DNA from 3 places in the Arthrobacter sp. NPDC093125 genome. Region 2 is predicted to be linked to each of the others. Evidence: riboswitches for the same ligand, from Rfam matches in the RefSeq annotation. Region 2 holds a riboswitch; each other region holds the start of a gene.
What was found. A riboswitch is a leader RNA that binds a small molecule or an ion and turns the genes downstream of it on or off. The one in region 2 is predicted to bind cyclic di-AMP.
Positions count from the first base shown of each region.

Region 1: it holds a riboswitch for cyclic di-AMP, as region 2 does, so the genes downstream of both, ACIP9X_RS00345 (hypothetical protein) here and ACIP9X_RS13865 (C40 family peptidase) in region 2, are expected to answer to the same signal.
Region 3: it holds a riboswitch for cyclic di-AMP, as region 2 does, so the genes downstream of both, ACIP9X_RS02600 (hypothetical protein) here and ACIP9X_RS13865 (C40 family peptidase) in region 2, are expected to answer to the same signal.

Region 1 is NZ_JBIVOQ010000001.1:73,579-75,833, forward strand. It holds partial or broken gene ACIP9X_RS00335 (response regulator transcription factor) at 1-371, shown strand, start outside; partial or broken gene ACIP9X_RS00340 (sensor histidine kinase) at 311-801, shown strand; cyclic di-AMP (ydaO/yuaA leader) riboswitch at 896-1,062, shown strand; gene ACIP9X_RS00345 (hypothetical protein) at 1,068-1,928, shown strand; gene ACIP9X_RS00350 (HAD-IA family hydrolase) at 2,089-2,255, opposite strand, start outside.
Region 2 is NZ_JBIVOQ010000006.1:214,773-217,027, reverse strand. It holds gene ACIP9X_RS13870 (M23 family metallopeptidase) at 1-494, shown strand, start outside; cyclic di-AMP (ydaO/yuaA leader) riboswitch at 608-801, shown strand; gene ACIP9X_RS13865 (C40 family peptidase) at 873-1,553, shown strand; gene ACIP9X_RS13860 (NlpC/P60 family protein) at 1,653-2,255, shown strand, end outside.
Region 3 is NZ_JBIVOQ010000001.1:561,172-563,426, reverse strand. It holds gene ACIP9X_RS02600 (hypothetical protein) at 158-970, opposite strand; cyclic di-AMP (ydaO/yuaA leader) riboswitch at 974-1,170, opposite strand; gene ACIP9X_RS02595 (GTP pyrophosphokinase family protein) at 1,327-2,255, opposite strand, start outside.

The sequences.
Region 1 (2,255 bases), on a different contig from region 2:
CGGTTTTGACGGCGTCGAACTGCTAGGGCCGAACTGGTGGTGGGTGACCTGGTCCTGAACCTGGACACCCGTGAAGTCGCCCGTGCAGGTGATGAGCTCCAGCTCACGGCCACTCAGTTCGAGCTGCTGCGTTACCTCATGGAGAACCCAAGCGCGTGGTGAGCAAAGCGCAGATCCTGGACCGTGTGTGGAACTATGACTTCGGTGGCCAGGCCAACATCGTCGAGCTCTACATCTTGTACCTCCGCAAGAAGGTGGATGCGGTCCACCCGCCCATGATCCACACGGTCCGCGGCGCGGGCTATGTGGCGACGAAAAGGTCGTGGCCACCGACCGCACGCGGCGACTCGAACTCCCCGGTCAACCAGTGACGGTTCGGGGCGACGCGTCACAACTGCACCAGGTTCTCGTCAACCTGCTCTCGAACGCGCGCAAACACACCGGCCCGGGGACCACCGTGGTCACGGGAGTGTCACGGTCGGCCGATGGGAGCGTAACCGTCACTGTTACCGACGACGGCGGAGGCATCCCCCGGAGTTCGTAGACCGGGTTTTCGCGCGCTTCGCCCGCGCAGACGTCTCCCGCGCGGTTCGCCTACTGTCCGGCGAGGGTGCGGCCGGTTCCGGTCCACTGGGGCCAGCGTCAGCCGAGGGAACCAGCGGGCTGGGGCTGTCGATCGTGCAGTCGATTGTCGAAGCCCATGGGGGTTCTGTGGACGTAACATGACGCCCCGGCCGCACCCGGTTCACAGCGTGTCTGCCCGCGAAAATCATCGCACAAGGCGACGCGCCGCACTCGTGATCTCCGTTACCTAAATGTGACTTAAGCGAAAGCCTCCTGTACGGTCGATATGGTGCGGCAACCACTAGGGCCGCATGTCCGGATTGACGCCCAGCTCTGCCGCTTCCCGGATTCCGCTAGACCAGGCAGAGGCGGGGGAACCAGAGTCCCGGGCTTTCCGCATCAGCCCTTGGGGTGAAGCCGGCACGTGAATTTTTTTCCGTGCGGCCGGATGACCTCATCCGAACCCGACAGCTAACTCCGCAGGTGTTGAGAGGCAATCAACCATGTCTGAATTCAAGGCACAGTCGCGCCCTGATAGCGCTTCCCAGCAGTCCAGCCGCAAAATGTCACGCCACCGCGCCGAGTCCGCACGCCCCACGTCCGCCTGGGGCCGGCTCACCGCGAACCTCCCGTCATTCGGCCGCCGCACGGCAGTGCTGGCCACCGCCTGCGCAGTCCTCGTCGGGGTCGGCGCCGCCGGGCAGGCGGCCGAGCAGGCCGCTCCCCAGGCGACCTCCGAGGCGGCTCCCGCCGCAGCCGACGCCGTTGAAACGCTCAGCTTCGACAAGACGCTGATTTCCGCTTTGCCGTCCCCGACGGCGGCCTCGGTTGCACCGCAGTCCGTCACCAAGCCTGCACCCAAGGCCACGCAGAAGGCCGCACCGGCCAAGGCTGCACCGGCCAAGGCTGCACCGGCGAAGGCCGCTCCCAAGCCGGCCGTGAAGGCCGCCCCCGCACCGAAGCCGGCTGCTGCTCCGGCAGCGAAGGTTGTGCCCGCGAAGGTCGCGCCCGTCAAGGCTGCCCCGGCCCGCAAGCCCGCAGCTCCTGTCGCTGTCAACGACCCCGCCGGCGCCCAGGCCTACGCCGCCGCCAAGCTGTCGTCCTACGGCTGGGCCCCGGACCAGATGCAGTGCCTGATGAAGCTCTGGACCAAAGAGTCCGAATGGCGCACCACCGCCACCAACCCCAGCAGCGGCGCCTACGGCATTGTGCAGTCCCTGCCCGCCGAGAAGATGGCGAGCTCCGGGGCCGACTACCGCACCAACTACCGCACCCAGATCAACTGGGGACTGGGCTACATCGAGGAGCGCTACGGTTCTCCCTGCCAGGCACTGAACTTCCACTACGCCAACAACTGGTACTAAACCGCCCACTGGCGGTGTCCACGAGGCCTGCCCGCATTTCTGCACCACTTTGAGTTCCCGAAGGGCCCCGGATCGGCATGATCCGGGGCCCTTTGGCGTCGCTGCACCACGCTGCAGAGGGGAAAGTGGTGCAGAAATGGGGTGAGGTTAGGCGGAGCCCTTAGAGGCTGAGGGAAATGACCCTGCGGCCGTCGCCGTCCGCCTCCACGGACGCCGCGACCGAGGAGTAGTCGGGAATGCGGAGCACGCCGTCGGGCACTTCGCCGGTGTTCGGACCCACGGCTATGGTGCGGATGCCTGCAGCCAGACCGGCCGCAATGCCGGCGG
Region 2 (2,255 bases):
ACTTCAGCCGCACCTCCGTAGCGACGGCCGGCGACCCCGAAGGAAAGCTCAAGCAGCTCCTCAGTGCCCAGTCCGCCGGCAGCATCAGCCGCGCGGCCTCAGCCGGCAGCCTCGGCCTCCCGCTGGAGACCATGGTCAAGTCTTCCCCCTTCGGCTACCGCGTGAGCCCGATCACCGGAGGCGCGGGAGAATTCCACCGCGGCCAGGACTTCGCTGCCCAGTGCGGAACGCAGGTGTTTGCTGCCGCGAGCGGCAAGGTCACTTTTGCCGGCTGGCACCCGTACGGAGGCGGCAACAGGGTGGTCATCGACCACGGCAACGGCCTGGAAACCACGTACAACCATTTGTCGTCATCGAGCGTCCGGGTAGGCCAGAAGGTCAGCCGGGGCGAAGCGGTGGCACTTAGCGGGACCACCGGCGCTTCCACTGGCTGCCACCTCCACTTCGAGGTGATGGTCAACGGAGACGTCGTTGATCCCCAAGGCTGGCTCTGAGCAAGCCGATGGAGAACTCTCACATTCTCGTGACACGCCGTGATCTGAATGTGACATTCGCTCCGAACTGCTGTACCGTCTAAACCGCGTCAACTTTTCCGAAGTTGACGCCTTTGAGTGGATTGCCTAACTCTGCCACCGCTCAAGGTCCGTTCGCATTACATCGTCTGGCAGGGGCGGGGGAACCAATTTTGGTCTTCGCAAGAAGGCCTTGGGGTTAAGTCGCAAAGCTTCCCAGGAAGCAGCGCGGCCGGGTGACTCCCATCCGAATCCGACAGCTCACCTCGTAGGCATTGGGAGAGGCTACCTTTCGTGTCTTCACGCCACAATTCTGCGCGCCACCGTGCGCAAACGGTTCGCAAGAACCCGCTCGGCGCCGTGTCCAAGGCAGTAAGCGCCAATGCAGGAACAGTAGGTCGCCAGGCAGCAGTCGTCGCAGCCGCTTCAGGTCTTGTCCTGAGCGTCGGCATGCCGGCCAATGCAGCCGACGCCAATGTTGGTATTTCCGCCTCCGCTGAATCCGGATCCCAGGCTGCGCAGCTTGCTGTGACAGCCGCGCCCACCGCAACGGTCTCGTTCGAACGCCCTGCCGTCACCACCGAGGCAGCTCCGGTCATCGAAACCGTCGCAGTGCAGTCCAGCGACGACACCGCCGCCGCTGCAACTGCAGATGCCGCTACCGAAACCGTCACGGCCAAGGCCGCAACGGTTGACGCAGCAGGATCGGGCGCGACTTCGGGTCTCGCTGGCATTGCCTACACCGGCATCGGCAACCCCTACGTATGGGGCGGCACCACTCCCAGCGGCTGGGACTGCTCTGGATTCACGCAGTGGGTCTACGCGCAGGCAGGCATCAGCATTCCCCGCGTCAACGCGTGGAACGCCATGAAGCCCACTTCGGCTCCCGCTCCCGGCGACCTGGTCATGCAGAACGGCGGTGCCCACGTTGGCATCTACGTAGGTAACGGCATGATGATCAGCGCGCTGAACCCCTCGCAGGGCACCCTCCTGCACGCAGTGTCCGCCACGGGCACGGCTTCGTATTACACCCTTCGCTAAGAACCCCATTCGAGACGATCCGGCGTACCCCCAAGATGCCGGCGCGTCGCTAAACCGCGGCCTGCTACAGCGGGCAGCGGACCACGAAAGAGAGAAATCATGACTACACGTGCGACCAGTGCACGCCACCGCGCCGAGGTTACTAAGACCAACTCGCTGACCGTCATTGCCAAAGCTGTCGGCGACAACGCCGGTGGTGTAGGCCGCCAGGCTGCAGTTATCGCTGCTGCTTCCGGACTCGTTCTGACCAGCGGCATTGCCGCCAACGCTGCGGAGACCAACGTTCAGCGTGACTCCGCTTCCGCGTCCACCCTCGAAGTGCAGTCGCTTGCTTCGGCTCCGATCTCCGCTGCATCCAGCATCGCCATCTCCTACGAGAAGCCTGCTGTAACCACCGAGGCTGCCCCCGTCGTCGAGGCGCCCAAGCCCGTCGTCAAGGTTCAGGAAGCCGCCCCTGTTGAAGAGGCCGCGGCCCCGGTCGAAGCTGCCCCCGCAGTTCAGACCGCCTCCGTGAAGACCGCTGTAACCACCGAGGCTGCTCCGGCCAAGCCGGCTGCCAGCAGCGGCATGGGTGCTTCGATCGCAGCTGCTGCCTACGCCCAGCTTGGCGTTGCGCAGGACTGCACCCGACTGGCCACCAACTCCCTGGCCGCCGTCGGCATCAACTACCACGGCTGGCCGGCAGGCTACCTCTCCCTCGGC
Region 3 (2,255 bases), on a different contig from region 2:
CGGAAGTTTGACGGGATATGGAAGCTGTCCCCGCCGTCGAGGGAAGGCAAAACGTGCATAGGGCAGCAAAAAGCCGGCGCTCCGCTGCCCCCAAGGCAGCGCAACGCCGGCTCTGTGAGCGCACCTTATTCAGGTGCGCGGTCTTGCTTAGTCGCGGTTAGGCTGCGGGCCGCACAAAGGTGACCGGACCGGTTGCGGTGAGCCAGGACAGCGGGTGAACGATGGTCTCGTTCACGCCGTTCATGCCGCCGCTGAGCGCCTTGCCGTTTCCGACGAAGATGGCTACGTGGCCGGACTGGACAATCATGTCGCCGGGCTGGGGCGTGGAGACGACCTTGCCGTAGTTCATGAACTGCATGGGGGCGAGGTCGCCAACACGGATGCCCGAGGCGCCCAGTGCCTTCTCCACCATGGCGGTGCAGTCCTGGCTGATGCCGACCTGGGCGTAGGCCGCGGCGACCATGGAGGCGTTGATGCCGCCGGCGGCTGCGGGCGCGGGGGCCTTTGCCGGTGCCGGTGCGGACTTGACCGTGACCTTCGGCGCGGGCGCGGCCGCGGGTGCCGGAGCAGCGGCGGGGGCGGCGGCAGCAGCCTTCGGCGCTGCAGCAACCCTGGGAGCCGCAGGCGCAGCCGGCTTCTCCACAACGACGGGTGCCTTGACAACGGGGGCCGGCGTGGACTTCACGGCCGGGCGCTCGTAGGCGATGCTGACGCTGGAGCTGGCGCTCAGCGGGGCCTGCGACTGGCTGGCAGCCTCGGGAGCTGAGGCGGGGGCGGCGGCCTTCTGGGCCGGGGCGTTGGCGGCATTCGCGGCCATGGTCCCGGTGAAGGCGAGCCCCGATGCCGCGAGGACCACGGCAGCCTTGCGTCCCAGTCCTCCGGCATTTGCCGTGACTGCGCGCGATGCGGAAGCGAACGGGTTTGAACGGCCGGCCGCTGCGCGGCGGGCAGGGGTAATGCGTGAAGACATGAAGGAGCCTCTCCCGATGCCTGCGAGGTGAGCTGTCGGATTCGGATGGGAGACACCCGGCCGCGGCCTGAGGAATCAGGATCTGCGCGGCTTCACCCCAAGGCCCGCTTCGAGCGGGCCGAAAATTGGTTTCCCCGTCTCTGCCGGAAAGGTCTGCGATCGGATCCCGAGGCTGCGGCAGAGTTAGGCAATCAGCGCGGGAATGCCTTCCTCGGTGAGGAAGGCACGTCTTCTACCGTACGGGAGCCTGGAGCAAAAGTCACATTTGGGTAACAGGGGCGTGTTGTGCGAGCGATCTCAGGTTGCGCCGGGTAGGGGTGCGTCGGGAGGTGGAGTCCGCCGCGCCGCGGCCGGCTCTACTTCTTGGTCTGCCGGTAGCGTTCGATCTGCTTCAGCCGCCGCAGGAGGCTGTCGCGCCGCGGGTGCGGAACGACGTCGGGCGCTTCTGCGGTGAGGTCGATGTGCCTCGTGCCGTACTGCCACAGCAGCAGGTCATCCAGCAGCCGGTCCGGACCGGGGGAGTAGCGGTGGTCCAGGGCCTTGCGGACCTCGGTGATCCGGTTGGCGCTGAGCAGACCGGCCAGTTGCACGGTCTGGTTGAGGCCGTGGGCAGCCATGAGCTCAGCCGCCCATCCCCAGTCATCGTCCACTTTCCGGTCCACGTGCGGCAGCAGTGCGCGCCACACGTCACGGATGCGGTTGGGCGTGAGCTGGGCCGCGCCCTCGCCGTCCATGTCCCAGTAGCTGCGGACCTCCTCATAGCGCTCGTGCAGGTCAGCGAAGGCGGTCTCCACCGTTTCCAGCATGGCGGCCGTGGCCGTGAACTGCCGGTCGAAATGGGGCGTCCAGGCGCGCGGGTCCTCCGCCTTGAAGCGGATATCGTGTTCGATCTCACTCCACGCGTGCGCAAAGACGGTGCGGATCTGGCACTCGAAGAAATAGCTGCCGTTCGGCTGAACCTCAGGGTTGAAGACCTGCTGGTATTCCTTGACCACGTCGTTTTGGATGGTCCGCAGAATCAGGTGCCGGCTGGAGTAGCCGTATGTTCCGGACTCAATGGAGCCGATGTCCTTCTCGCGGTCCCCGCGGCAGTCGAAGAGCTGGCGCTGGCGCTTGATGATGTTGGCCACGGCGGCGTTTTCCGTCGGCAGCTTGGTGATCACGCGGACGCCCACCATGTCGTTGAGGGTGCGGAAGGGGTCGGGGAACTTCAGCAGGCGCGGCCCGTCCGGTTCGAGCGGCTCCTCGGTCCGCGAGATTTTCTCCCGGAATGACTCCACCGTCT